DNA from 4 places in the Cytobacillus firmus genome. Region 1 is predicted to be linked to each of the others. Evidence: predicted binding sites of a transcription regulator. Region 1 holds the regulator's gene; each other region holds the start of a gene.
What was found. Region 1 encodes Rex, which represses fermentation and respiration genes when NADH is low (regulators of the CRP and FNR family bind a similar motif). Its sites were predicted from a motif close to TTGTGAAATATTTCACAA; they were not measured.

Region 1 (7,484 bases):
GGACCGCGAAGCTGAGGATGTCCATTCTTTTGTACCTAATTACATTAGGATTGCGGAAGCTGAAGCTAATTGGATAAAAGCAAACAAGGAAAAAAAGTTATAGATGAGGAAGCGGACGTATGAATAAATCCTTAACTTTCCGTTTGATGAATGAAGAGGATATTGATGATGTTTTGGAGATCGAACACAAATCTTTTGCAACCCCCTGGAGCAGGGAGGCCTTTTTTAACGAATTAACACATAACCAGTTTGCTTTGTATGTTGTTTTAGAAGAAGAAAATAAAGTAATAGGATACTGTGGAGCATGGATAGTCGCAGATGAGGCTCATATCACAAATGTTGCGCTGCTCCCTGAATACCGCGGGAGAAAACTTGGAGAAGCTTTGATGCGGCAGCTAATGGAACTTGCGTCTGAAATGGGAGCCATCACAATGACTCTGGAAGTAAGAGTATCCAACTTCACAGCTCAGTCCTTATACCGAAAGCTTGGTTTTCAAAACGGAGCCATCAGGAAGAACTACTACACTGATAATCAAGAAGATGCTTTAGTAATGTGGGTGAATTTATAATGAAAAAAGATCAATGGATCATGGGGATTGAAACCAGCTGTGACGAAACGGCTGTAGCCATCATTAAGAATGGGCGCGAAATTGCAGCCAATATCGTTGCATCCCAAATTGAAAGCCATAAACGTTTTGGCGGAGTAGTTCCCGAAATAGCTTCCCGTCATCATGTTGAACAGATAACAATCGTACTGGAAGAAGCATTATATAAGGCAGGCATCACATATTCTGATCTTTCAGCAATTGCTGTGACCGAAGGACCTGGCCTTGTAGGTGCGCTTCTGATTGGGGTTAATGCCGCAAAAGCAGTAGCGTTTGCTCACGGCATCCCGCTGGTAGGCGTGCATCATATTGCTGGCCATATTTATGCAAACAGACTGGTGGAGGAAATGGAATTCCCGTTACTTTCCCTGGTAGTCTCTGGCGGACATACCGAACTGGTCTATATGAAGGAACATGGACATTTCGAAGTAATTGGCGAGACAAGGGATGACGCTGCAGGAGAGGCATATGATAAAGTTGCCCGGACCTTAAATCTGCCATATCCGGGAGGTCCTCACATTGACAAACTCGCACATGGAGGAAACCCAACTATTCAGCTCCCAAGAGCCTGGCTGGAAGAAGGTTCATACGATTTTAGCTTCAGCGGCTTAAAATCAGCAGTTATCAACACTGTCCACAACGCTGAACAGCGTGGCGAAAAGATAGTACCGGAGGATTTGGCGGCAAGCTTCCAGGATAGTGTTATTGACGTTCTGGTAACGAAAACAGAAAGAGCAGTTGAAGAGTATCAGGTGAAGCAGCTGCTGCTCGCAGGCGGGGTTGCGGCGAATAAAGGACTTCGGGCTTCTTTGGAAAAGAAGTTTGGAAATAGAGCCGATATAAAGCTCATTATTCCACCCTTATCTTTATGCACAGATAATGCAGCAATGATAGCAGCTGCAGGAAGTGTTCTGTTTGAAAAAGGACAATTCGCCGGCCTAGATTTAAATGCTAATCCCGGTTTGGATATTACTATCCACAATGATAAATAATTAGGTAAAAGTCCCCGACAGCATAGGGGACTTTTTCTGTGGATAAAATCATTAATTTCAGAAATTTATGTTGATAATGTGGATAAAATCAGCTTGAATTGTGGGTAATGTGGAAAAGTCTGTGGAGAGTACGTATAACTGCGTTTTTCTTGTGATTATCTCTGTGGATAATAAAAAAGACTGGCAGTGACTATTCTACCAGTCTAAAAGTTATGAATATTATTTTAATCCTCTTCAGCTAAAAGCGTCCATTCTTCCATCAATTCTTCCAGCTTTGCTTTTGCTCCATCCGTTTCATTCGTAATTTCCATCACCTTTTCATGGTTCTGATAAACATTCGGATCACAGAGAAGCTGATCATTAGCATCTATTACTGTTTCTAAGGCTTCTATTTGTTCTTCAATTTCTTCCATTCTTCTTTTTCGCTGGCGTTCGAGCTTTTTAGCTTCTTTATCCAGCTGATAATTATTTTTGTCCTGCTTAACAGGCAGCGATGCGGTGGTGTCAACTTGCTCATTAAGTGCAAGCAATTCCTCCTGCTCCTGCTTTTTTTCTACATAATAATCATAATCGCCAAGATATTCAGTTGCCCCGCTTCCAGAAAGTTCAACTACTTTTGTTGTAATTCTGTTGATAAAATAGCGGTCATGAGAGACGAAGAGAATGGTACCGGGATAATCGATCAATGCATTTTCAAGAATTTCCTTGCTGTCCAGGTCCAAGTGGTTTGTAGGCTCGTCCAGGATTAAGAAATTGGATTTCTGCATCATAAGCTTTGCAAGTGCGAGCCGGGCCTTTTCACCGCCACTCAGTGTTGAAACGGTTTTAAGAACATCATCACCGGAGAAGAGAAAGTTCCCAAGTATGGTCCTGATTTCTTTTTCCGGTTTCAGCGGGTATTCATCCCATAATTCGTTCAGGACTCTTTTGTTGCTTGTGAGCTCTGCCTGTTCCTGGTCATAGTAGCCAATTGTCACATTGGAACCGTACTGAATCTCCCCTGAAAACGAAGGGGTTTTTTTGATGATGGTTTTAAGCAATGTGGACTTGCCGATTCCATTTGGTCCTACTAGTGCAATGCTGTCGCCTCTTGCCAGCCGCATTGAAATATTCTCGCTGACTTTCTCTTCATAGCCTATAGCTAAAGAATGGATATTTAAAACCTCATTGCCCGACTGACGGTCGATGTCAAACCCAAAGGAAGCTGATTTCTCGTCTCCAAGCGGCCTGTCCATCACGTCCATTCTGGCCAGCTGCTTTCTGCGGCTTTGTGCCCTTTTGGTTGTGGAGGCACGGGCGAGGTTTCGCTGAATGAAGTCCTGCAGCTTAGCGATTTCTTCCTGCTGTTTCTCGAATTGCTTCATTTCTTTTTCAAAATTAGCGGCTTTTTGATCCAAATAGGAACTGTAGTTTCCTGGATACTTTCTTATTTGGTGGCGGGAAATCTCGTAAACCTGGGAAACGACCTTATCAAGGAAATACCGGTCATGTGATACGATTAGAATAGCACCGCTGTATCCCTGCAGGTATTGTTCAAGCCACGATAATGTTTCAATATCAAGGTGGTTGGTAGGCTCATCCAGAATTAAAATATCAGGCTTTGTGAGCAGAAGTTTACCAAGGGCCAACCTTGTTCGCTGTCCGCCGCTCAATGACGAAATTTTAGTATCATAGCCCAATGAGCTGAAATTGAGTCCATGGAGAATGGAACGGATATCTGCTTCATATTGATAGCCGCCATTTTCTTTGAAATCAACCTGAAGTTTGTCGTAATCTTTCAATACGCGTTCATAGGCATCAGAATTACTGAGGATATCGGGATCTGCCATTTGTTCTTCAAGGCTGCGGAGCTGTTTTTCCTGCTTCTGCAAATGACTGAAAACAGTCAGCATTTCACCCCAAATGGATAATTCCGATTCCAGGCCGGTATTTTGTGCAAGGTAGCCAATGGTTACTTCCTTTGGCTTTATAATCTCACCGGAATCACAAGCCATGTGTCCGGCAATTATTTTTAGAAGGGTGGATTTTCCTGCACCATTGCGCCCTACAAGGGCAATCCGGTCCCTGGTTTGTACTTCAAGCTTTATATTCGTTAAAATGGGATCAGCGCCAAAACTTTTTGCCAGCTGATTGACTTGTAATAGTATCATGTTCTTTCACCTCGGGTATAGAGTAAGTGTAACTCATTCATATATGTTCGGCAATAAAGGAGACAGGACTATAAGCTCACCTGAAGGGCATTGAATCATAAAAAAAGGTAAATAAATATGTGAAGAACCTTACAAAGCACATACAAAGTAACGGAAAAATAGTGTATGATTTTGAAGAGAGGTGTTTTTAAATGGCGGATTTTACTCATTTTAATCAAGAGGGCAGGGCAAAAATGGTAGATGTCAGCGATAAGCCTGAGACGGCAAGGACGGCCATCGCTCAGTCAAGTATTACGGTGAATCAGGAGATATACGAGAAGATCACATCCAACTCCATGAAAAAAGGGGATGTACTTGCTGTTGCACAAACGGCAGGCATTATGGCGAGCAAGAAAACATGGGACATTATTCCGATGTGCCATCCGCTGCCGCTTAAAGGTGTGGACATTTCATTTTCATGGAAAGCAGAAGAGGAAGAGTACGACCTCATCATTACGGCTTCTGTTAAAACAAAAGGAAATACGGGTGTGGAAATGGAAGCGTTAACAGCTGCTTCTGTCTGTGCGCTGACCGTTTATGATATGTGCAAGGCTGTAGATAAAGGAATGGTAATTGGGCCAACCTTTTTAATAGAGAAAACAGGCGGCAAAAACGGAGATTTTAAACGAAATTAATTCATCATAAGAAATGGGGATGGACGAATGGCCAATGAACCAATTAAGATACCGCAGGCAACAGCTAAACGGCTGCCTTTATATTACCGCTTCCTAAAAAACCTTCATTCCTCCGGCAAACAAAGAGTCTCATCAGCAGAATTGAGTGAGGCGGTTAAAGTGGATTCTGCAACGATTCGCCGTGACTTTTCGTACTTCGGTGCGTTAGGGAAAAAAGGCTATGGATATAATGTGAATTACCTGCTGGGCTTCTTTCGGAAGACTCTTGACCAGGACGAGCTTACCAAAGTCGCTTTGGTCGGGGTAGGAAATTTAGGAACGGCTTTTCTTAACTATAATTTTCTTAAAAATAATAATACGAAAATAGAAGTGGCATTTGATGTGGATAAGAGCAAGGTTGGCACGAAAATCGGCGAAGTGGCGGTCCATCATATGGATGACCTTGAAGAAGTGATTGTTAAAAATAATATTCAGGTGGCGATTCTAACGGTGCCTGCACCGCCTGCCCAGACAATTACCGATCGGATGGTGAATGCGAAAATAAAAGGAATCCTTAACTTTACACCTGCGAGGCTTACTGTGCCGTCCTCGATTCGGATTCACCATATCGATCTGGCAGTGGAATTGCAGTCATTGGTTTATTTTCTGAAAAATTATCCTGAAGAAGTGTAAAAAAAAATGAGCCTTTTGCGGGCTCATTTTTTCATTTTAAAATGCTGGCCAACCATCCGGAGACCGGTGGCAAAATCAAATGTGGCAATTAAGATTAGAAAATACGTAAAGAATCCCCAGGTTTCTTCCCGCTGGGTATTCTGGATGGCTATAAAGGTGAAAAGACATCCGAGAAGGATGTAAATAAAGCCTGAAAACAAAGGTGTGCTTCTCATGATAATCCCCCAGTACGTTTAAAACTCCGAAACATTTCTCCAGCTAGAAAAAGCTGATAAAGCTCTGCATGTTTTCCATTTCCTTTAACCACTTTTGTATATTATCCTGATTCAGCTGAACAACCGCAACGAAGGTGTTCATCGCTACATGGGCAAAAATCGGCACGATGATCCGCTTCGTCTTGACATATAAAAAGGCAAAGGTGAATCCCATTGCTGAGTATAACAGTACATGTTCAGGCTCAAAATGGGCCAGAGCAAAAATGATCGAGCTGATCAGGGCTGAAAGGAAGAAGTTGAAGCGCTTGTGAAGAGAGCCAAAAATAATCTTTCTAAAGACGATTTCCTCAAGGATTGGCCCGATGACCGAACTGATTAAAATGACGATTGGCGATGCTTCAATAATCCTGATAATCTGCTGTGTATTTTCAGATCCCATTTCAATGCCAATCAGGTTTTCAATACTTGCAGCAGTAGCTTGAGCAATCAGGGCCAAGAATATGCCTCCAATAGCCCAGCCCACAGAGCCTGCAACAGAAGAGGCATCCCTATCCAGTCCCCGTTTCATTTCTTTCCTTAGTAATAGAAGCGTAATGATCAGCGTGATTGTGAAACTGATTACGAGCCAGTAGGCCACTGCAAGAATCTGCATATTCTCCGGATTCTGTCCCAGGGCATCGGCGGCTAATAAAACGAGCGGAACGCCAAATAAGCTTGAAAGCTGCATGGCAATATAGGCGATTAATATAATCCAGTATTCCTTCTTCAAAATGGTTTACTCCTTAATCTGAGTGTTGGAAACAAGTCCTAAAGACATTGTACTCTTTATATGGAGCGGGTTTCAAATATCAGCACCAAGGAGAGACCTGTTTTGGTTAAAACATGTGTTTCTGCAGCATACTTAAGAGGTTGTCCGTGTCGAAAAATAGCGTGCAGGCGCGAATGAATTTTTTTATAAAAAATTTAAGCTTCACCCTTGCAAATAGAAAAGAGATTCATTAATATAATAATTGTGTTAGCACTCATACAGAGAGAGTGCTAATAAATAAAAATATTTACATATTATTTGAGGAGGTTGTTTCACTTGTTAAAGCCACTAGGTGATCGAATCATTATCGAGCTTGTTGAAACTGAAGAAAAAACTGCAAGCGGCATCGTACTGCCGGACACTGCTAAAGAGAAGCCTCAAGAAGGCAAAGTTGTAGCTGTGGGAACTGGCCGCGTTCTTGAAAATGGTGAGCGTGTTGCCCTTGAAGTTGCTGACGGCGACCGTATCATCTTCTCAAAATACGCTGGTACTGAAGTAAAGTACGAAGGCAAAGAATATTTAATTTTACGTGAAAATGACATTCTTGCTGTAATTGGCTAATCGCCGTTCCAGACAGATTATTAAAAGATAAAGTTAAAATTTTTGAGGAGGTTTTTATCAATGGCTAAAGAGATTAAATTTAGTGAAGAAGCCCGCCGCGCGATGCTTCGCGGTGTAGATTCCCTTGCAAATGCGGTAAAAGTAACTCTTGGACCTAAAGGACGCAACGTGGTTCTTGAGAAGAAATTCGGTTCTCCATTAATCACTAATGATGGTGTGACAATTGCGAAGGAAATCGAACTTGAAGATGCTTTCGAAAACATGGGTGCGAAGCTTGTTGCTGAAGTAGCAAGCAAAACAAATGATGTTGCCGGTGACGGTACAACAACTGCAACTGTTCTTGCTCAGGCAATGATCCGTGAAGGCCTTAAGAACGTAACTGCAGGTGCTAACCCAATGGGCATCCGCAAAGGAATTGAAAAAGCGGTTTCTACTGCTGTTGAAGAGTTAAAAGCTATTTCAAAACCTATCGAAAACAAAGAGTCTATCGCACAAGTTGCTGCGATTTCTGCTGCTGACAATGAAGTTGGCCAGCTGATCGCTGAAGCAATGGAGCGCGTTGGCAACGACGGTGTTATCACAATCGAAGAATCTAAAGGATTCACAACTGAGCTTGATGTGGTAGAAGGTATGCAATTCGACCGCGGATATGCTTCTCCATACATGGTTACAGATTCTGATAAGATGGAAGCGGTTCTTGAAAACCCTTATATCTTAATCACTGATAAGAAGATCACAAGCATCCAGGAAATCCTTCCTGTACTTGAGCAGGTTGTACAGCAAGGCAAGCCATTATTGCTTGTAGCT
Region 2 (7,484 bases), 2.0 Mb from region 1:
ACTGTACCGAATGTCTCTATTGAATGAATGTTGCCGTGCATGATCATCTTCCTTTCCATAAGCACCGGGGCAGCCGCAGCTGCACCTTGCTAAAGCTTTTTGAAGAAGGGAGCCGATTAAAATGGCCCCCCATCCGATTGGTTACATGGATTCATGGAATGTCCGATTTATAACATCAAGCTGCTGCTCTTTAGTCAGCTTAATGAAGTTTACTGCATAGCCTGAAACCCTGATGGTCAGCTGCGGATATTCCTCCGGATGTTCCATGGCATCCATAAGTGTTTCTTTATTGAATACATTGACATTTAAGTGATGCCCGGATTTTATGGCATATCCATCGAGTATGGATACCAGATTTCGAACACGGCTTTCATCATACTTTCCAAGTGCTTTAGGAACAATGGAGAAGGTGTTGCTGATGCCATCGAGCGCCTGTTTGTACGGTAATTTTGCAACAGAGGACAGGGAAGCAAGCGTTCCTTTCGTATCTCTTCCGTGCATTGGATTTGCACCTGGGGCAAATGGCTCTCCGGCACGCCGTCCATCAGGTGTATTGCCAGTTTTCTTGCCATATACCACATTTGATGTAATGGTTAATATCGACATCGTGTGCATAGAGTTTCTGTAAGTCTGATGCTTTCGTAGCTTCTTCATAAACCGTTCAACCAGGTCTATAGCGATGCTGTCGACGCGATCATCATTATTTCCGTATTTCGGAAAATCTCCTTCTGTTATAAAATCAATCACTATCCCGTTCTCATCACGGATTGCCTTAACGGTTGCATATTTGATGGCACTTAGCGAATCGGCCGCAACACTCAGACCCGCAATGCCAGTGGCCATTGTTCTGAGAATTTCGGAGTCATGCAAAGCCATTTCGATTCGTTCGTAGCTATATTTATCATGCATGTAATGAATGATATTCAGAGTATTAATATAGAGGTCTGCCAGCCATTCCATCATGAAATCAAACTTCTCCATCACTTCCTCATATCGAAGGATGTCTGATGTTATTGGGGCATAGGCCGGGCCGACCTGAATGCCCAGTTTTTCATCCTTGCCGCCATTAATGCTATATAAGAGGGCCTTTGCAAGGTTTGCTCTTGCTCCGAAAAATTGCATTTGTTTTCCTATTTCCATGGCAGAAACACAGCAGGCGATTCCATAATCATCGCCATACTCGGGAAGCATGATATCGTCGTTTTCGTATTGGATTGAACTTGTTTCGATTGACATCCTGGCACAATATTTTTTAAAGTTCTCAGGAAGCTTGGCGGACCATAATACCGTTAAGTTCGGTTCCGGAGCAGGACCAAGATTTCTAAGGGTATGAAGGAAGCGGAAAGAATTCTTTGTTACAAGCGGGCGGCCATCAAGCGCCATCCCGCCAATGGACTCTGTAACCCATGTAGGGTCACCGCTGAATAATTCATTATAATCAGGCGTTCTGGCGAATTTTACGAGACGCAGCTTCATGACAAAGTGATCAACCAGCTCCTGCGCTTCCGTCTCGGTAAGTACCCCGTTCTTAATGTCTCTTTCTATGAAAATATCAAGAAAAGTGGAAACACGGCCAAGACTCATAGCGGCACCATTTTGTTCCTTGATGGCAGCAAGATAAGCGAAATACAGCCATTGGAAAGCTTCAAGAGCATTTCCTGCAGGCTTTGATATATCAAAACCGTAGCTGTTTGCCAGCTGTTTCAGTTCCTTCAGAGCCCTGATCTGTTCTGAAATTTCTTCCCTCAATCGAATATTTTCTTCCGTCATTACACTTGAGGTCGATTTCATATCAGCTTTTTTCGCTTCAATCAAGCGGTCAGCCCCATAAAGGGCAACCCTGCGGTAATCTCCGATAATCCTGCCCCGGCCATATGCATCAGGCAGTCCGGTAATTATGCCAGCTTTACGGGCAAGCTTCATTTCATCCGTATAGGCATCAAACACGCCCTGGTTATGTGTTTTGCGATAGTCTGTAAATATCTTTTCAATGTCTTTGCTGGCTTCATAGCCGTATGCTTCACAGGCAGCCACAGCCATGCGGACTCCGCCAAATGGCTGAAGAGAGCGCTTAAACGGCTGGTCAGTCTGGACACCTACAATTTTTTCTTTATCCTGAACGAGATAACCAGGTCCATGTGAGGTAATAGTGGAGACGATTTCTGTGTCCATATCGAGCACGCCGCCTTGTTCCCGCTCCTTTTTGGTGAGAGCCATTACTTTTTCCCATAAAAATGATGTAGCTTCTGTAGGACCTTTCAAAAATGATTCATCCCCGGAAAAAGGTGTAAAGTTCTTTAATATAAAATCTCTAACATCAATTTCACGTGTCCAAATGCCTTCTTTAAAGCCGTTCCATCTTTCCATGTCAGTTCACCTCAAAGAGATTATTTGTATAACAGTTGTTACAACTTTACTATACTATCAATATAACAGATTTAATGTGAAATAAATCACAAACATTTTGAACGTATTGTGAAATATAGTTATTATGCAACTTCAGACAAAAAGTGTATTACAAAACCATCCAGAGTCTGTGAACTGTTATACACAGATGAAAATCCGACCATAAAAACTGATAGCAATTATTATGAAATTCTTACATTCGGCGCCAACAATTACCTGTTTATTAGAGTAGAAGTTTTTGATTAAATATAAATATGAAAACACTATCAAAACTTTCATTCATTTTAATGTTGTCTGTCGCACTTGTCTTTGGATTCAATTTTGATGCAAAAGCATCAACAGTACATACCGTTCAGCCAGGGGATACGATGTGGAAGATTGCCATGAAGTATCAGGTGGGTGTTCCTGAAATCATTAATGCCAACGGGCAGATTTCAAACCCGAACTTCATTTATCCCGGACAAAAGGTGAATATCCCTACTCTGTCAAAAGCCACAACAGGCGTTGAAGAACAAGTAGTTCAGCTTGTTAACCAGGAAAGGGCAAAGTACGGATTAAAGCCGCTGAAATCAAATTGGGAGCTTGCGAGAGTAGCAAGGTACAAATCTCAGGATATGATTAATAAGAGATATTTCGATCATAACTCACCTACATACGGAAGCCCGTTTGATATGATGAAGAGCTTCGGAATTACCTACAGAACTGCTGGGGAAAACATTGCTGCCGGGCAAAGAACTCCTCAGGAAGTGGTAACAGCGTGGATGAACAGTGAGGGTCACCGCAAAAATATCCTATCTGCGAACTTCACAGAAATCGGAGTAGGTTACGCACAGGGCGGAACTTACGGACACTATTGGACACAAATGTTTATTGGGAGATAAGAGGAAAATCTCCAGCGCCTTGCCCACCCCCGACACCTCGAGGGGGCAAGCTGCTTGCGCTAGACAGTAAAGAAAAGCACCGGAATAATCCGGTGCTTTTGCTTTGCCCATTAATCTACTACAATATAAGCAATCATAGGTCCGCTATTATCCTTATCCGGATGAGTAAGACAAATCAGACGGTAAACGCCTTCTTTATCAAATTGAAGAGGGACCACTGTTTCTTCGGCTTTCTTTACAACACCCTTAATATCGGTTCCTTCGATGATATAAGGATGTTCCATTCCGTTGACTCCCCAAATCTTCAGGTTAACCTTTTCATCTTTTTCCAGAAAAATGGTTCCCGGATCCCAGCGATATGCTTCGATTTCCTTGCCATCAGGCAGCTTGGCTTTAAATTCTCCTGTAACCATATGGATTTCCCGGACTTTTTCGCCTTCGTTCTGGTTGAATACCGTCAAACTGTCAGACTTTGAAAAAAACCATACAGATGCAGAAACAATGACTGAAAATATGATGACAAAGGCAATGATGCTGCGTTTCTTTAATACAAGAAAAGGCATGGTCATACTCCTTCCAAAATTAGTTGTCCATATATAGATATGCTTTAAGGGCATCATAACTTGTCTACTATTTGCGGGATTTTTCCGATTTTTCTTTACAGCTGCTGAAAAATTATTTCATAATAGATTTAAAAAAGGAAGTGGCAGCATGTACAAGGTACTTGTGGCCAATCGGGATGAGTACGATACAAAGGGTATAGAGTGGCTGTTGAAATCTTCCATGAACGCATGGGATGTGGAGTCTGCCGAAGATGAGGCAGGGCTTATTAAAAAGCTTGAGACTTTTCAGCCCGATCTGCTGATTTTTGAACTTGATTTGATAAAGGAAGATAGATACAGCTCTTTCTTAAAAACCATTCAAATTATAGGGCCGGATCTTATTGCACTTACAATGGAAGCGACCTTTGCACAGGCAAAGCGAGCCATTGACATGGGTGTAGCCGATTTGATACTTAAGCCCATTTCAGCTGATATTTTATTGAAATCTGCAAGAAACATTCAGAGGCGACAAAAGCTGAAAGCTCCAGCTGCTGAAAAAAGCTCCAGCATAAAAGCAGATAAAAATTTCAATTACCAGGATATATTTTTAGAAACGAAAGATCCGGCAGAGCCTTTTCTTTCCATTGGCATAAAAACTGAAAATGTGCTCGAGCTTCCAATTTTATATGAATTTCTGGAAAGCTATGCGTTCCAGAAACGAGTCGATTATTTTATTTTAAGTGACATGGTATTGATAATTGCTGAAAAATCGGGCGTATCGTGGAAAGAGGAAAGCGTCAAATTTATGAGGAATTGGCAGGAAACCTCACCTGAACCAATTGCCATCAGCATTAATACTGGCCAGGAAGGTCAGAATACTCTCAAAAGCCATTATGATGCGAATAGAAAACTGGTGGAGTTAACATTTTTCAGGGGGTTTAATCAGGTAATTGAGGAAGCATCGCTGCCTAAATGGCTTTCAATTGATCCGTTCTTAACTCCCGAGGAACAGAGCAGCTGGATTGATTTCCTGAATCAGGCTGATTTAGAAGGGATCAAATCATGGTTTTCCAAAGAATTTCTTATATTGGAAGATCCATATCCGGAACCCGGCCTAATCAGAATCCGGCTGACCAGTATTCTTGCGCAAATCCGCAGGCATATGAAGACATTCCGCCTTGCCGACGGAGAAATGGAGAAGGAATACCTTCGTTTATTCCAGACGATCCTATATTCGCCATTGATCTACCGGATTATTAACGAAATGATCAGCTTCATTTCCTATGTGTTTGAGACCATTCGATCTGATAAGAAACTGAAGCTGGATCTTACCGACAGAGTCCAATTCTTTATAGAAACAAATTACTGGGACTCTTCAGTCACCCTTGAGAAGGCAGCTGAATACGCAGATCGAAACCCAAACTATATTAGCTCCATGCTGGCAAAAAAATGCGGTAAATCATTTCGGGAGCTCCTTAATGAAACCCGGATCAGGCAATCTGCCAAGCTTCTTCTGGAATCAGAAATGAGCATAAAAGAAATCTCATCTGTCTGCGGTTTTCGAAATCAGCAATACTTCAATAAAGTGTTCAGTAAAATTAAAGGTATACCGCCTAATCAATTTAGAAAAAGTCTGCACAAAACCTCCTTTTAAATGGGGGTTTTATTTTTGTATTTTTTTATAAAAACACCAATATTAATATAAAAATAGGCATAATCCAAGAATATAATCTTATATTTTTACAAAAAATCAAACCTAATTATTCTACTTTTCAGATATTTCTCATTATAAAATTTCAATATGAGATAACATTGGAGGGATAACAATGAAAGCGGAAACAAAAAGAGAAATTAAAAATTATCAAGGCAGTGAGCTCCACGCAAAGGGCTGGATTCAGGAAGCGGCACTTCGCATGCTAATGAATAACTTAGACAAAGAGGTTGCAGAGATTCCGGAAGAACTGGTTGTTTACGGCGGCATAGGGAAGGCTGCCCGAAATTGGGATTGCTATGATGCGATTGTAAAAACCCTTCATGAATTAGAAGACGATGAAACACTACTCGTTCAATCCGGAAAGCCGGTTGCGGTATTTAAATCACATGAAGATGCACCAAAGGTATTGATCGCCAACTCGAATCTGGTGCCGGCCTGGGCAAACTGGGATACGTTCCACGAGCTTGATAAGAAAGGCCTGATGATGTATGGCCAAATGACAGCGGGAAGCTGGATTTATATCGGAAGCCAAGGAATCGTCCAAGGAACCTATGAAACATTTGCCGAGCTTGGCAGGCAGCACTTCTCCGGCTCACTGAAACAGACGATTACGTTAACAGCAGGCCTTGGCGGAATGGGTGGCGCTCAGCCGCTCGCCGTAACCATGAATGATGGTGTCTGCATTGCCATTGATGTGGATGAACACCGCATTGACCGCAGGCTTGAAACGAAATACCTGGATACAAAGGTTTATTCAATTGAAGAGGCTATTAAGTTGGCAACAGAGGCAAAACAGGAAGGCCGTCCGCTTTCTATCGGGCTATTAGGCAATGCAGCTGAAATTCTGCCAAAAATGCTTGAGATGGATTTCACCCCGGATGTCCTGACTGATCAGACTTCTGCACATGATCCTTTAAATGGCTATGTTCCAATCGGCTATTCATTAGAAGAAGCAGCTGTTCTGCGAAAGGAAGATACTGCTGATTATGTTCAGAAATCAAAAGCAAGCATGGCTGTCCATGTTCAGGCTATGCTGGACATGCAAAAGAAGGGCGCAGTTACATTTGATTACGGAAACAATATCCGTCAGGTTGCGAAAGATGAGGGTGTCGAGAATGCTTTTGATTTCCCTGGATTCGTGCCTGCCTACATCCGTCCGTTATTCTGTGAAGGGAAAGGGCCTTTCCGCTGGGTAGCATTATCAGGAGACCCCGAAGATATCTATAAAACAGATGAAGTGATCCTGCGCGAATTTGCAGATAACGAACATCTTTGCAAATGGATCAAGATGGCACAGGAGAAAATTCAATTCCAGGGACTGCCTTCAAGAATTTGCTGGCTTGGTTATGGGGAGCGAGCAAAATTTGGAAAAATCATCAATGATATGGTTGCCCGCGGAGAACTGAAAGCACCGATCGTTATCGGCCGTGACCATCTGGATTCCGGTTCAGTTGCATCTCCAAACCGCGAGACAGAAGCCATGAAGGACGGCAGTGATGCAGTGGCAGACTGGCCAATCCTGAATGCACTGATCAATGCTGTCGGAGGAGCAAGCTGGGTTTCCGTCCACCATGGAGGCGGAGTAGGAATGGGATACTCCTTACATGCTGGAATGGTCATCGTTGCGGATGGCACGAAGGAAGCAGAACAGCGCCTTGAACGTGTCCTCACATCTGATCCTGGAATGGGAATTGTACGCCATGTAGATGCAGGCTATGACCTTGCTATCAAAACAGCAAAAGAAAAAGGCGTAAACATTCCAATGATGAAATAAAGAAAATTTTATAAAATTAGCAAATAGAAGTGAAAAATTTGCAAATAAACCATGCTAATTTGCAAATAGGTCAGTCAAATCTGCAAATAAAACTCTTAAACTTGCAAATAACCATTAATATTTTCAATGAGGAAGCCCTCCAATCCGTGATTCCTTCGGATTGGAAC
Region 3 (7,484 bases), 1.1 Mb from region 1:
CTTAAAGGAATTGAGGGAAATTACAGCTGATTTTACTCCTCCAGCTGATGCATGCGGTTCTTACCGTCTTGTATATAAGCGGCTTGAAGATTTAGAAAGCCAAACGTTCATGCATGTTCATCTGGAAAATAATATTCTTTTTCCTCGATATATATAAACACTCATTATCTGCAGCCAATATCGGCTGCAGATTTTTTGTGCATTCAAACGGCAAAAATAAAAGCCTGCCCGCTATGTCCATTTTTCATGACACAGCAAAACATGCTTTTTCATCCCCCAATATAGGACATTTCAATCTTTTTCCTGTTTGCAGCGGTTTCTTCTGTCCGTTCGTCTGAGTACCTGTCTTTTCTGCCATTCCAAATCTTAATAATCCGATCGGTAATTTCTTCGTCAGTAGCGCCTTTTCTCATAAATTCCTTTAAATCGTGCCCTTCACCATTAAATAGGCATGTGAAAATTTGGCCATTTGCTGACAATCTTGAACGAGTGCAGCTTGAACAGAAGGATTCAGAAACAGATGTAATAAACCCAACATCCACATCGGTGCCTTTATAGCGGTACCGCTTGGCCACCTCTCCGAAATAATCCGGATCTACCGGCTCTAATAAATAGTGTTCCTTTAAGATCTCATAAATCTCTTTTTTAGTTACAACCTCATCCATTTTCCAGCCGTTTGTGCTGCCGACATCCATGTATTCAATAAAACGGAGCTGTAAGCCGTTATCTTTACAAAACTTAGCCATCGGGACAATTTCAGAATCATTCAGGCCTTTTTTGACGACCATATTAATCTTAACGCCAAGTCCTGCTTCTTTTGCTGCTTCAATCCCTTTAATAACTGGTTTGACACCCACATTGCGTCCGTTGATTTGTCCGAAAAGCTCATCATCCAGACTGTCAAGACTGATGTTAACCCTCAACAGTCCTGCTTCCTTTAAGTCCTTTGCATGTTTGGGAAGCAATACACCGTTGGTGGTTAGTCCAATATCTTTTAATCCCTCAATGTCTGAAAGCATTTTAACAAGTTTAGGCATGTCCTTTCTCATAAGGGGCTCCCCGCCTGTTAACCTGATCTTCTCCACTCCAAGGCTTACGAAGATTTTAGCCAGCCGTTCAATTTCTTCATAGCTGAGCAGCTCGCTTTTTGGAAGAAAAGCAAAATCAGGACCGAAGATTTCTGCCGGCATGCAATATTGGCAGCGGAAATTACAGCGGTCAATGACAGAAATGCGCAGGTCTCTTAAAGGTCTATTCAATTTATCTTTAATAATTGTTTTAGCCATTCCGTTCAACTCCATTTAAAGAGTGACTTTATTAAGCTTTCTATACAGAGGTATATTTTAGCCTTTCCCTTAAAATAACAGAAATAACCCAGTATCTCAAATTAAGGGCTTTTACTATTAGAACATACAATCGCTGCAATGTTAATAGGGAATTGCTGTTTATTAGTTAAGACTGACCATTTCTATAGAAAATGCCACAATAAAGACACAAAAGCCGGCAATGTTTTCACTATACAAATGATATTATTGTGAGAAAAGACAGTTGTTATATGAAGGAGGATTCCCATGGCTCATACAGCCATTAAACAGACACATTCCATTGAGATTAAAGAGCTTCTTCATTTCGCTGACCGGCATATGAAAACACAGAAAGGGGCTTATATTTTTCAGGAAGGCATGGATGCTGATGAGCTATATATCATCCTTTCCGGCAAGATTCAAATCAGCAAGATAACAGCGGACGGCAGGGAACTCACCTTCAGGCTATGCGGGGAAAATGAAATCATTGGTGAGCTGACCTTATTTACCAGCGATCCTAAATATTTATTGAATGCTTTAGTTCTTGAAGCTGGTGAGGTAGCTGTAATAAAAAAAGATGTCCTGGAAAAGGAGATTTTTAAAAATAGTACTCTGGCCTATGAATTTATGAAATGGATGAGCGACCATTTCCGCAATACACAGACCAAATTCAGAGATCTCGTGCTCAATGGAAAAAAAGGTGCCCTGTATTCAACTCTTATCAGAATGACTAACAGCTATGGAATAAAAGTAAATGACGGCATACTCATTGATCTGCCACTTACGAATCAGGAACTTGGAAATTTCTGCGGCACCTCCAGAGAGAGCACCAACCGGATACTGGGCGAACTGAAGAAGGACGGCATTATTTCAATAATAAATGGAAAAATTACAGTTAAAGATCTAGAGTATTTAAAAAATGAAATAGGCTGTGAAAATTGCCCTGCCGTATACTGCAGCATTGAATAGGAGTGCAGTCATGATGCACTCCTTTACTCCTTTATGCTTTTGCTGCTTTCGTTCTAAGTGCCTTAGGAATATATACACAAAACGGCTCGCTTTCCATATAATCCCCTGTCATGGCAAATGCACGTGATCTCGATCCTCCGCAAACATAACGGAATTCGCATTGGCCGCATTTCCCTTTATATTTATCAGGATTTCTGAGATCTTTAAAGATGGGTGATTCCCTGTATATTTCAGCGAGCGGCTGTTCCCTTACATTTCCTGCTTTAACAGGCAAAAGCCCGCTTGGATAAACGTCCCCAACGTGTGAAATGAAAACAAACCCGTTTCCGTCATTTACTCCTTTAGGCGCCCTGCCTAAACCATCTATAGAACCCGTCAGCCCTTGCTGTGTAAGTGCATCGAGATATTGAATATCCTCATTTTGATCTTTTGCTTCCTTCATTTTTTGCTGAATGACAACTCGGCGATAATGCTGGGCTGCTGTTGTCTTAATATCGAAGGAAACCTTTTTGCTTAAGTTATACAGCCATGTAAAAACCTTCTCATGCTCAACCGGTGAGATCATATCCTTTTCCTGCCCTCTCCCTGTTGGGACGAGGAAGAACACACTCCAAAGAACACATTTGAGTTCTTCTACAACCTGTGCCATTTCCTCAAGGTAATCGATATTATAACGTGAGATCACTGTATTAATCTGGACTGGAATTTCAAGCTCGTGCAGATATTTAATCCTTTCAATCGTTAAATCGTAGGAACCGGAAGTCCCTCTAAAGTGGTCGTGTATTTCTGCATTTGGCCCATCAAGGCTGAACGCCCATCGAGCTAAGCCGACCTGTTTGGCTTTTTCAATAGCTTCTTTCGTTACATTTGGTGTCGCACTGGGCGTCATGGAAACACGAACGCCCTTTTTCACCGCATATTCGGCAATGTCGAATACATCCTGCCTCATTAATGGATCTCCACCCGTAAACACAAGCATAGGATTATTCATTTCCCTGATTTGGTCAATCAGGGCCATCCCTTCTTCAAAGGAAAGTTCTCTCGGATCTCTCCTATATTGTGCCTCCGCACGGCAGTGCAGACATTTTAGCTGGCATGCCCTTGTTAATTCCCATATCACAATAAAAGGGTCTTTATTAAAATCTCTATCAAATCCCATTAGAAATGCCTCCTTAATGGCCTTACTCCCGGCCATTTGTCAACGCAAAGCAAACTATATTTTGTCTTTCCATTGTTATTATAGGATAATCGGCATGTGAAATAAGTGAACTACCTCACAAGGGCACAAAAAAACAGCAGGAAATACTCCTGCTGTTTTGAGCTTAAATTTTATCGTACGCCAAGTGCAATTTTTGCATAGCGGGACATTTTGTCCTTGGACCAAGGCGGGTTCCAGACAATATTCACTTCAGTGTCTTTTACTTCAGGGATATCTGCCAGCGCTGACTTTACTTGTTCAACAATTGTGCCTGCCAAAGGACAGCCCATGGAAGTAAGAGTCATATCAACTATAGCTTTCCCTTCCTCTTCCATTTTCACATCATATACCAAGCCTAAATTTACAATGTCAATGCCCAGCTCAGGGTCTACTACAAGCTCCAGTGCACCCATAATGCTGTCTTTTAAATCCTGATCCATATCTGCAGCACTCCTTCATTATTTACTATCTTTATCTTAACAAAAATTTAAATGAATTGAAAAAATACAGGTTATAAATGTTCCTCGAACCATTTAACTGTTTCAAGCAGTCCCTCCCTGCTGACTTTATGCCCCGCTTGTTCATCTGATATAAACAGGAGGGTTTCAGGTGAGTCACTATACAGGGACTGGATGGTCTCATAAAATTGGTATGTATAGGAATAAGGAACAACCGGGTCCTTCTTGCCATGCCAGAACATGAGCGGCCTTCCGCCAAGCTTTTCTGGCTGAAGGCTCAGATCACGCTCCCTAAGGATTCTCAGAAGATCTGCAAGTTCTTCATTTGTGAGCGGAACCTTAATATTATTTTTCTTAAGTTCATCAAGCTGAAGCTGAGCAAACTTTTCATAATATGGCATACCCATAAGGCTAACTGCAGTTTTGACCCATTCATACTGTGTCAGGGCGCCCAAAGTGACTATTCCCCCCATAGAGGTGCCCACAAGCCCTATTCTTCCCTGGTCAATCAGGTCCCTATCCTCATAGACATTCCTGATTATGTTCAATTCTGCAATGGTATTCAGAACAATATCCCAAAGCTTGAAGTTTAAATCGCTGCCTGATAAGCCCTCGGATCTTTCCCCATGAAATAAGGTGTCCGGCAGCACTACCCTAAACCCCTTTTCTGCAAGCAGATAGGCATAATGCAGATTATGTTCTTTGGCACTCGTAAACCCATGAACAAAAATGATAAAAGGCAGGGGTTCCCCTTTTATTTCCTGTCTGGCAAGTTCAAGAACAGGAATTTCTCTGATAAGCTTACGTTCAATAACAACCACATTTTTTCCTCCTAAACCTGTTGTACCAAGATGAATTTTTTTACAAAATTATTATAATATTGATAACATATATGTATAAAATGATTTTGTAAAAGCTTAAGCTCTTGTCTTATGTAAATTCTTTCTATATTTTCAGTTTAACATGTGGACTTTTCTTTTCCAAAACCTTTACACTTAAAAGAAAAGCGGGGCATACTTCAATATAAGCAATGCGCTGCAGTCCGCTGGCTGCAATTACATTATTATTATAAAAGTGCTGAGCGCTTAGAAGGAGATCTTATGGCAGAAAAACATTTAATTGCATTGGACCTTGATGGCACTTTATTAAAAGATGACAAAACCATCTCGGCTAAAACTAAAATGATTATTCAAAAGGCACGTGAACAAGGGCATGAAGTAATGATTGCCACTGGAAGGCCATTTCGCTCGAGTGAAATATACTATCGTGAAATGGGTTTGACTACGCCGATTGTCAATTTCAATGGTGCATACATACATCATCCTAAAGACCATAATTGGGGTGTTTACCACACACCACTGCAAATGAACGTGGCAAAGGAAATTGTCGAAGCCGTTAATAGCTATACTATTCATAATATCGTGGCAGAAGTTATTGATGATGTTTATTTGCACTACCATGATGAGAAGCTTCTCGACATCTTCGGTTTTGGCGATCCGAATATTACGACCGGAGATTTGCGCAGTTACTTAAAAGATAATCCGACAAGCATGCTGATACATACTGATGAGGAACATGTAAAATCCATCAGAAATCATCTTTCCGAGGTCCATGCCGAAGTAATTGACCACCGCAGATGGGCGGCTCCCTGGCATGTCATTGAAATCGTGAAAACGGGACTGAATAAAGCTGTTGGCCTCAAAAAAGCAGCTGATTATTTCCAAATACCGCCCGAGCGGATCATTGCTTTTGGCGATGAGGACAATGATCTCGAAATGCTTGAATTTGCAGGCTACGGGATTGCCATGGGCAATGCGATCGACCAGGTGAAAAATATTGCCAAAGAGGTCACATTAACCAATGAGGAAGATGGAATCGGCATTTATCTAAATGACTTATTAAATCTTAAAGCTCTTTAAGCAGCTGACCAAAAGGAATTAAATTGAAACCATTAAATCCCCTTTTTAAATCCTTCCTTTAGAGCATACTAAAGATGAAGCAGCCCAATTGCGGCTTCAAACTCTTTCATGGAGGGGATTCGAATGGGTAAACGTAATAAATCAAAACGCTTCGTTCAACAGGGTGCTGATACTGTTAGTAAGCATGATGAGCGTATCCCGTACCACATGACCTATGCTGAGGCGGAAGCCCAAAAACTAGCTAATGTGAAAGAATCATCCCTCGGAGGAATATAGCGATGGGTAACAGATTATTTCAGGAAGCCAGAAAATATGTGGAAATAGCCAAAAATTCTGCAGGCGAAGAAACTGTTTCCCGGGCGAAAAATGCTTTAAGTTCTGCATTTGCCAACTCCACAGCGGCTGAACAGGCTCAGCTCCGGGAGATGCAGCAGGAACTTGAACAATATTCGCAGTATCGCTAAAAAGAGCTGGCGGCCTCAATGGCTGCCAGCTCTTTTTAATTGCTTTCCAGTATAACAGGATAAGAATTCATAATATCTCCGTCTTCATCTTTTTCATATAAATGCAAAACCACTGTTCCGTTTTCAGGTATGTTTTCAGAAGGAAGGCTTATCTTTATCCTAAAGCTCTTCCAATCATTTGATGAAGCCAATATGGTCTTTTCAGACTGCAGCTCATTATGGCCGTCTTCAACTGTATACCATAGCTTTCCGCTTTTTGGCCGAGCTTTAAATAATATGATATATTCGCCGTTCCTGCCTGTAACCTTTGCCTGGCTAATGGAAGGATTTTGGCCAGGGATATAAACAGATGCTTCAGATTCAGGTTTTGTCTCCAACTTTTTGCCATTTAAGTTTGATGCCAGAAGCCTGGCTTTTACTATGTACTCTCCCTCCTTAACTCTATTCCCTTTATACCTGTAATCCCACTGCTCTTCCCATACCTTGCTTTCATCCGGTTTGACGGCAATGGTTTGAATAGCTTGTAAAAATGCTTTTCCTTCTGAGGAAGAATATACCTTTTCGCCTTCTTGACTGAAAATCTCCACTTCATAAAACTGAGAGGATCCAAACTCAAAGCTCAGCGGATAATTGGCCTTATTCCTCAGAAGCAAATCGATCTTTAGTGTTTCCTGTCCTGCTTGAGGCATTACATTAAAATCAAAAGGCATTTCCTTTATAGAAGCTTCAAAACTTTGCATAGGCATAGTGAGGATAATTACAGCAGCAGCCAAAAGCCGAAGCATCCTTCATCCCTCCATTCATTTAATCCCTGCGGAAGAAACCATATACACCAGTGGTTTGAACAATATTTGTAAAAGCATTCGGATCCACTTCTTTTATGATCCTTTCAAGGTCAAATAACTCATATCGGGTGATGACAATCATCATCATTTCCTTATTTTCATTTGTAAAAGCTCCCTTTGCAGGGAAAGTTGTTATTCCCCTGACAAGATGGTCATGGATCGCTTTTTTCATTTCTTCGGATTTTTTCGTGATAATCAGAGCTGTAAGTTTTTCATGTCTGGTATGGATGGCATCAATAACCCTTGTAGAAGCATAAAGGGTTACAAGGGTGTATAGTGCTTTTTCCCAGCCATACAAAAAACCGGCTGTTATAATAATAATGGCAT
Region 4 (7,484 bases), 2.1 Mb from region 1:
ATGTGAAGCATGTCCAGAGGTTAATACCCAAATAGAACCAACTACAATAACAATTACCATAAATACGGCATAAATCATATTTATGAGGTTCGTCTTACCGTCTTCACCTTCTCTTAAGTGCATGAACATGAACAGCTGCATGCCTGCCTGAACCACAGCCAGTGAGCCGATGATCCACATGATCACTTTAAAAGAAAGGTTGGTTTTTAAAGCAATTCCTGCTGCTGCAAAAGTCAGCACAAGGGAAACAACAAATCCAATGACATGGCTTATCGGGAAGCTTTTTGATTGATGATGTTCCATTTAAGCCACCAGTCCTTTCAGATACACAAATGTGAAGATAAAGATCCAGACTACATCAAGGAAGTGCCAGTAAAGGCCGATAATAAACGTCTTTCTTGCTGTAGTAGGGGTAAGGCCTCTTTTTAGAAGCTGAATGATGACCATAGTTGCCCAGCCGATTCCCAAAGTTACGTGAGCTCCGTGTGTCCCAAGTAGTACAAATAAGCTGGAAAGGAATGCACTTGTTTGCATCGTTGCACCTTCATGGACATAATGGATGAATTCATTAATCTCCATGAAGAGGAAGCCTGCGCCTAGAGCGAGGGTAATCACCAGCCAGGTAATTAGCCCTTTAAGGTTATGCCGGCGCATTTCAAAAATGGCAATGCCCATTGTAAAGCTGCTTGTCAGAAGGAGGACTGTCTGAATCATGACATCCTTGATGACAAAGATATCTTTATGTGTGGGTCCTCCTGCAAAGCGTTCATATAAAACTCCATATACTCCGAACAGAGTGGCAAACAGGACGATTTCAGCGCCAAGGAAAACCCAGAAGCCGAGAATATTCATGCGGTCCTGCTCAGTTTGATATTCAAGCGGCAGAGACGTATCCACTTTAGCTGACATGATTGTGCACCTCTCCTTCTGTTTTTCTCCACGCGTTTTCAATTCGGTGAATTTCTTCTTTTGAAACATGGAATCCTTCGTTGTAATCGAATGAACGGATAATCAATCCGGCAAATATGCCAATACCGGCAACAGCCGCAGCGATGTGCCACTCAAACACAAGGAGGAAACCTGCGATGCCAAAAATAACACCCATATAAATCGGTACCCATGAGTTGCTTGGCATATGAATTTCTTCAATTTCACTGTCATGCAAAGTTAATCCTTCATTCTTTTTCTTCATGTGCCAGAATGGATCAAGAGATTTCACTTCAGGCAGCTTCGCAAAGTTATAGAACTGAACAGGTGATGCAGTAGACCATTCCAGTGTTCTTGCATCCCATGGATCGCTTGAGATGTTTCTGTCCGCATAGCGGATGCTCCAGTAAATGTTATAGCAGAAGACAGCGAATCCGGCTGCGAGAACAATTGAACCAATGGCCGAAAGCATGAATAAAGGTGCAAAGCCTGATTCGGCAGAGTATGTGTATGCACGTCTTACAGCTCCGTTTAATCCAAGGAAGAACATAGGCATGAATGTTACGTTAAAGCCGATAACGAATAGCCAGAAATGCCATTTTCCGAGTTTTTCATTCAGCATGAAGCCGAACATTTTTGGCCACCAGTAGTACAGGCCTGCAAATACCGCAAATACAACACCCGGAATTAATACATAGTGGAAATGGGCAACCAGGAATAAGGTATTGTGATACTGATAATCCGCTGCACCCATTGCCAGCATGACGCCTGTAACCCCGCCGATGACAAAGCAAGGAACGAATGCAAGTGCCCAAAGCATCGCAGACGTAATTTTTATGCGGCCTTTCCTCATCGTAAACAGCCAGTTGAACATCTTAACTCCAGTCGGTATGGCAATCGCCATCGTCGTGATGGAGAAGAATGAGTTAACTGCAGGTCCTGAACCCATTGTATAGAAATGGTGAACCCATACAACCATACTTAGAAGTGCAATTCCAAGGATGGAAAATACCATCGATTTATATCCAAACAATGATTTTCTTGAAAAAGTTGCAATGACTTCCGAGAATATCCCGAAAGCAGGAAGGGCAACAATATATACCTCAGGGTGGCCCCATAGCCAGAAAAGGTTAGCCCAAAGCATATCCATGCCTCCGCCGGATACGGTAAAGAAGTGCGTTCCATATAGACGGTCAAACGTCATCAATGCCAATGCGACTGTGAAAATTGGGAAAGCCGCCACAATCAAAATGGATGTTACGAAAGTAGTCCACGTAAACATCGGCATTTTCATCAGTGTCATGCCTTTTGTTCTCATTTTCAAAATCGTGACGATAAAGTTTATACCTGTCATTAATGTACCGATACCGGCAATCTGAAGGGCAACTGCATAATAGTTATTACCGATTCCCGGACTGAATTCCTTGCCTGCAAGAGGGAAGTAGGAAGTCCATCCTGCATCAGGTGACCCTCCGATAACGAAGGAAATATTGAACAGCATAGCTCCGCTGAAGAACAGCCAGAAGCTTAGAGCATTCAGCTGAGGGAAGGCAACGTCACGCGCACCGATCTGCAGCGGAATGACAACGTTCATTAAACCAATCAAAAACGGCATCGCCATGAAAAGAATCATAATCACACCGTGTGTTGTGAAAATTTCATTGTAATGCTGGGAATTCAGGAATTCCATTTCAGGACGTGATGTCTGAGCTTTCATCAGCAACCCGTCCATCCCGCCGCGGAAAAACATCAATACGGCGGAGATGATATACATAATACCGATTTTTTTATGGTCAACTGTAGTCAGCCATTCTGTCCACAGGTATTTCCATTTTTTCAGATAGGTAATCCCTGCCACTGCACCAATCATTGTCAGCAAAATGGCAATCTGGGAACCTAGTATAAGGGGATCTCCCGTAATAAAAAACTCATCCCATTTAATGCCCATGATGGTCACCTCCATGGTTTTCTTCACTGTCATCATGGCCCTTATCTTCGCCATGACCTTCAATTACATTCGGTTTCTCATTTTTATAATTATCGTCTTCTTCGAATGTCTTACCCTGATATCCATGACCTCTGTAGAGTTCAGGATTTGTATATGCCTTAGAGTCAGGATCGGCATGATTCACCCATTCCAAATGAGTATTTGAATAGGTCAGCCTTCCTAGATGAGTAGGCTTCAGCAGCCCTACATATTCTTTCTCTGTCAATTTAGGCGCTGTATCCTTAACATCTTCAACCCATTGGTCAAAATCTTTCTGGGTTTGAGCGAGCACTTCAAATTTCATATCCGCATAGCCGCGGCCGTTAAAGTTCGTATTTTGACCTTCATATGATCCAGGGTTGTCTGCAAGAAGATATAATTCTGTTTCCATTTTCGGCATGGTGTACTTTTGTCCGCCAAGTGCAGGCACCCAGAAAGATTGCATGGTGCTTGCAGAAGTCATTTTGAAAAGTACAGGCCTATCCTCAGGAATATTGACATAGTTCACCGTCTCAATTCCTTCTTCTGGATAACTGAAAATCCATTTCCAGTCTGCAGATGTTACATGTATCGTAATTGGCTCTTTTTCTTCGTAGCCTCTTGGTGCTTCTTCAAGAGCATAAAGTGTTTTTACGGTCGGGATTGTTAACGCAATGACAATTAAGATAGGAATCCCGGTCCAGATAATTTCAAGGAGTGTGCTTCCATGTTCCTCAGGCGGTTCATAATCCTTATTTTCTGGTTTCTCACGATATTTCCAGACGATGTAGCCGAATAATCCAAATACGACTACTACAACAAGAAGCATCCAGATCAGGGACCAGTTAATTAATTCGGTAATGCTTCTTGCAACAGGCCCCTGCGGTTCAAACACAACCATATTGCAGCCGCTGAGAATAAGCATCGGCAATATAGCTGTTAAAGAGAGCAGCATTTTCTTCATCTGATGTTTCATCTCCTTTAAACAAAAACTATTGTTAAATAATTCACAAATAATGTGCGTATTTTCACAAAGATGCCAAAAAAATATATAGCTGGGAAAAATGCACACTCTTGAAACACTTATTTAACTTAGTTATCACTGTGTAAATGATATTAACATAAGCAATTGTGAAAAGTTGTGACAAAAGTGAGAAGGAAATTTATGTAAAGTGTTTGGACAGCATTTCATTTTCTGCAAATAGCATTGTTATTGGGTTTTGCGCCTTATATTTAAATCTTGAACAAATTTTGAACTTTTGGTTTTGGTATATTTATTGCCAAGGAACTCTTTATAGGGCTCTTTCTTATTAATTGAAAAATACAGAATAGTACAGTAACATGAAGTAAAAATAATATAGATAGAGACAGGGTGAGGACATGATTGATTTAAGAAGCGATACAGTCACAAAGCCGACTGAAGCTATGAGAAAAGCGGCTTATGAAGCGGAAGTTGGAGATGATGTTTATGGAGAGGATCCTTCAATAAATCAACTGGAGGAGACAGCTGCTGAAGTGCTTGGAAAGGAAGCAGCTCTTTTTGTAACGAGCGGCACACAGGGAAACCAGATCGCCATTTTAACACATTGCCGACCGGGCAATGAAATTATTCTCGAAGCAGAAAGCCATATTTTTTATTATGAAAGCGGAGCTCCTTCTGCTTTTGCCGGCGTTCAGACGAGAACGATAAACGGGTCAAGAGGGGCAATGAATCCCTCGGATGTGGAGTATGCCATTAGGGGAGAGGATCAGCATTTTCCTGAAACAGGCTTGATTTGCCTTGAAAACACGCATAATAGAGCCGGTGGTGCCGTTATACCCATTGATAACATGAAAGAAATTCATACTATCGCAAAAGCAAATAACGTTCCTGTACATATAGATGGCGCAAGATTATTCAATGCCGCAGCAGCACTGAATCTCCCGGCTTCCGAATTAGCAAAGCATTGCAACACTGTCCAGGTATGCCTATCCAAAGGGCTTGGTGCTCCCGTCGGATCCATACTGGCAGGAAATAGAGATTTCATAACAGCCGCCAGAAAATGGCGCAAAAGACTCGGCGGGGGACTCCGCCAGGCAGGCATCCTAGCTGCCCCAGGCCTTATTGCATTAACACAAATGAGAGAACGCCTGGCAGAGGACCATGAAAATGCCCAATACCTTTCACAGCAGCTTGGCCAAATTAATGGCATTGAAATTGTAAACCAGGTGGATACGAATATTATTGTGGCAGATGTGAAAAATCTAAAGATGAATTCATCGGAATTTGTTGAAAGATTAAAAGCTGAAGGAGTTCTTTCAGGAACTTTCGGCCCTAGTTATGTGCGTTTTGTTACGCACTATGATGTGAACAGAAACCAGCTTGAACAGGCCATTACAGCGATTAAAAAAACAGCTGATCAAATCATTTAACCAGATAAAAAACGCATGTCAATCCGGCATGCGTTTTTATTTTTAGAAATAATATCTCTGCAGTGGAGCTGCAGTATAGTGCTGGGAGTGCAAATGACTCGGATGCCAAATGCTGTGATAGGGATATCCTTGTTGAATAGGCTGACACCAGGGCCCATACTGCACCTGGGAATATCCGTTATAATGGGCACCATTCATGCCGGTAATAATATATTGCCTCAAAGAGAATCCTCCTTCTCATCTTTTATAAATAAACTATGCAAAACCTTTTAAAGTGGCCTTTAAGATGAGTGCTCAATTTTCCACCTATAATTTTCGTCTTACTCGGTATGATAAAAAAGTAAAACTTACACTTTTTAAAGGAGAATAAGACCATGTTATTAAAGAAAAACTTTCTTCTTGGTGTTTTCCTTATTCTAACGCTTGCTGCATGTAATAATACTCAGCAGGGCATGGATACAGGGGAATTAACCGGTGATGACCTTAAAGAAATTAGCCAGCCTAATAATGTGAATGTGGACAGAGAAAGACGGGGAGCAGCTCCGCTTGAATTACAAAAAGTAAATAACGGGTACCTTACCATTGATCCCAACTCTTACAGCACTGCAACACCAAGTCAGGATTTCCCTCATAGCCAATTAGCTGATGATGGCGGCATGCCATTATACCAATTTGGAGAGGACAATCAGCAAAATCAGGGAATGGAAGGCGGACAGGCTGAAGGGCGTCAATTTGCTCAGCCGTTTGGACAAGAGAGCCAGCAGCCGCAAGCACAAACCCCTCCACAGGAAGGGCCTGGCCAGGCGCCTCAAGGACAAGGTGAACAGGCACCAGTTGCTCAAAATGATGACATAAACAACTTTGAATCTAAAGTAATCCAATTAACAAATGCAGAACGGGAGAAAAATGGGCTTAATGCATTACAATCAGATAAACCGCTAAGTGGTGTGGCACAGGCGAAATCAAATGATATGCAGCAGAAAAATTACTTTTCCCATACAAGTCCAACTTATGGTTCGCCATTTGACATGATGAGGGATTTTGGAGTCAATTACAGTACCGCAGGCGAAAATATTGCCATGGGGCAGCAGACTCCTGAACAAGTGGTACAAGCATGGATGGAAAGTGAAGGTCATCGGAAAAATATATTAAACGGCACCTTTACGCATATTGGTGTAGGATATACTGATGACGGATCTTATTGGACACAAATGTTCATAGCGAAATAAAGTAAAACTTTAATCAGTGGGGCTCCCCCACTGATTGATAGTTGAGGACCACAGGAAGTGGGTCACAAAGACGTTGTCACAGGACGTGGTCTTAGTCTTTGTCCTTATTTGCCTGTTAGACTGCGAAAAAAGGAAATCGGCGCATTAGCCGATTTCCTTTTTGTTGATAAGAGGTTCAAGCTGAGTTTTTATATCATCAAGCAGTTCATGGATGGTCATTTCTGTATCTGTTTGCCCTTTATCAAGAGCAGATTCCAATAGCTTTGCAAAATCACTAAAGTTAGATTTCATAATAGACACCTTCAAACAGCAATGTATTTTATGACTCTATACCCTGTTAAGATTTTTTAAAACTCACTATATACTATTAACCGGTAAGCTGAGGCGTGAGAAAAATGAACATTCATTCAACCTTCATTTTTGCATAAATGATTGATATCTCGGAAAGCCGGGTATTAAATACTGATAATATTTTCCGGCTGCCCCCATACCTGTCATTTGAACAGCGAATAGTATAGCAGGAAAGAGATTATAAATTATGATTACTGTGTTAAAATGGAGGTCTGGTTATGAGATTGGTGCAAATGGATATTGATCAGCTATTGGAATCTACATCTGAGATTGCCGAAGAAGATCTTGGCTATATGATCAGACAGGTGGAAATTGATCATTTATTAGAGCGTACCCAGGATTGGTAATATATAAAAGAAAACTCCCCTCAGCCAGAAGCTGAGGGGAGTTTTTAGGCCGAAAACGTATCTTCTTGTGAATGAGTCCTTAATCGCAAAGTTCTCCTGGAAGATAGGACTACACCGAGAATCACAATCCCCCCGCCAATTATCTGATACAAATACAATTTTTCATGTGTAAAACACAATGCGAAGATAATAGCGAAAACAGGAAGCAGATTCAGAAAAACCCCCGCTTTGGCTGCTCCGATTATGTGAACT

Region 2: a site for Rex is predicted at 2,442-2,459, ahead of pflB (formate C-acetyltransferase). Genes of this name have one in related genera too.
Region 3: a site for Rex is predicted at 3,536-3,553, ahead of NAF01_RS07065 (TIGR04053 family radical SAM/SPASM domain-containing protein). Genes of this name have one in related genera too.
Region 4: a site for Rex is predicted at 3,889-3,906, ahead of qoxA (cytochrome aa3 quinol oxidase subunit II). Genes of this name have one in related genera too.

The regions. Positions count from the first base shown of each region.
Region 1 covers NZ_CP098323.1:274,296-281,779, forward strand. Annotated here, with positions in the region: gene tsaB (tRNA (adenosine(37)-N6)-threonylcarbamoyltransferase complex dimerization subunit type 1 TsaB) at 1-103, shown strand, start outside; gene rimI (ribosomal protein S18-alanine N-acetyltransferase) at 120-569, shown strand; gene tsaD (tRNA (adenosine(37)-N6)-threonylcarbamoyltransferase complex transferase subunit TsaD) at 569-1,597, shown strand; gene NAF01_RS01535 (ABC transporter ATP-binding protein) at 1,822-3,747, opposite strand; gene moaC (cyclic pyranopterin monophosphate synthase MoaC) at 3,939-4,421, shown strand; gene NAF01_RS01545 (redox-sensing transcriptional repressor Rex) at 4,449-5,093, shown strand; gene NAF01_RS01550 (YdiK family protein) at 5,117-5,308, opposite strand; gene NAF01_RS01555 (CPBP family intramembrane glutamic endopeptidase) at 5,352-6,077, opposite strand; gene groES (co-chaperone GroES) at 6,393-6,677, shown strand; gene groL (chaperonin GroEL) at 6,738-7,484, shown strand, end outside.
Region 2 covers NZ_CP098323.1:2,282,946-2,290,429, reverse strand. Annotated here, with positions in the region: gene pflA (pyruvate formate-lyase-activating protein) at 1-41, opposite strand, end outside; gene pflB (formate C-acetyltransferase) at 142-2,367, opposite strand; gene safA (SafA/ExsA family spore coat assembly protein) at 2,661-3,287, shown strand; gene NAF01_RS11635 (cupredoxin domain-containing protein) at 3,398-3,850, opposite strand; gene NAF01_RS11630 (helix-turn-helix domain-containing protein) at 3,999-5,483, shown strand; gene hutU (urocanate hydratase) at 5,656-7,317, shown strand.
Region 3 covers NZ_CP098323.1:1,340,273-1,347,756, reverse strand. Annotated here, with positions in the region: gene ric (iron-sulfur cluster repair di-iron protein) at 1-157, shown strand, start outside; gene moaA (GTP 3',8-cyclase MoaA) at 270-1,286, opposite strand; gene NAF01_RS07070 (Crp/Fnr family transcriptional regulator) at 1,572-2,273, shown strand; gene NAF01_RS07065 (TIGR04053 family radical SAM/SPASM domain-containing protein) at 2,305-3,432, opposite strand; gene NAF01_RS07060 (metal-sulfur cluster assembly factor) at 3,603-3,911, opposite strand; gene NAF01_RS07055 (alpha/beta fold hydrolase) at 3,983-4,750, opposite strand; gene NAF01_RS07050 (Cof-type HAD-IIB family hydrolase) at 5,030-5,848, shown strand; gene NAF01_RS07045 (hypothetical protein) at 5,972-6,124, shown strand; gene NAF01_RS07040 (DUF3813 domain-containing protein) at 6,127-6,312, shown strand; gene NAF01_RS07035 (BsuPI-related putative proteinase inhibitor) at 6,348-7,097, opposite strand; gene NAF01_RS07030 (YitT family protein) at 7,117-7,484, opposite strand, start outside.
Region 4 covers NZ_CP098323.1:2,330,842-2,338,325, reverse strand. Annotated here, with positions in the region: gene qoxD (cytochrome aa3 quinol oxidase subunit IV) at 1-303, opposite strand, end outside; gene qoxC (cytochrome aa3 quinol oxidase subunit III) at 304-909, opposite strand; gene qoxB (cytochrome aa3 quinol oxidase subunit I) at 899-2,875, opposite strand; gene qoxA (cytochrome aa3 quinol oxidase subunit II) at 2,865-3,857, opposite strand; gene ltaE (low-specificity L-threonine aldolase) at 4,274-5,305, shown strand; gene NAF01_RS11850 (hypothetical protein) at 5,348-5,527, opposite strand; gene NAF01_RS11845 (CAP domain-containing protein) at 5,680-6,534, shown strand; gene NAF01_RS11840 (YwzD family small protein) at 6,679-6,825, opposite strand; gene NAF01_RS24980 (hypothetical protein) at 7,104-7,232, shown strand; gene NAF01_RS11835 (DMT family transporter) at 7,277-7,484, opposite strand, start outside.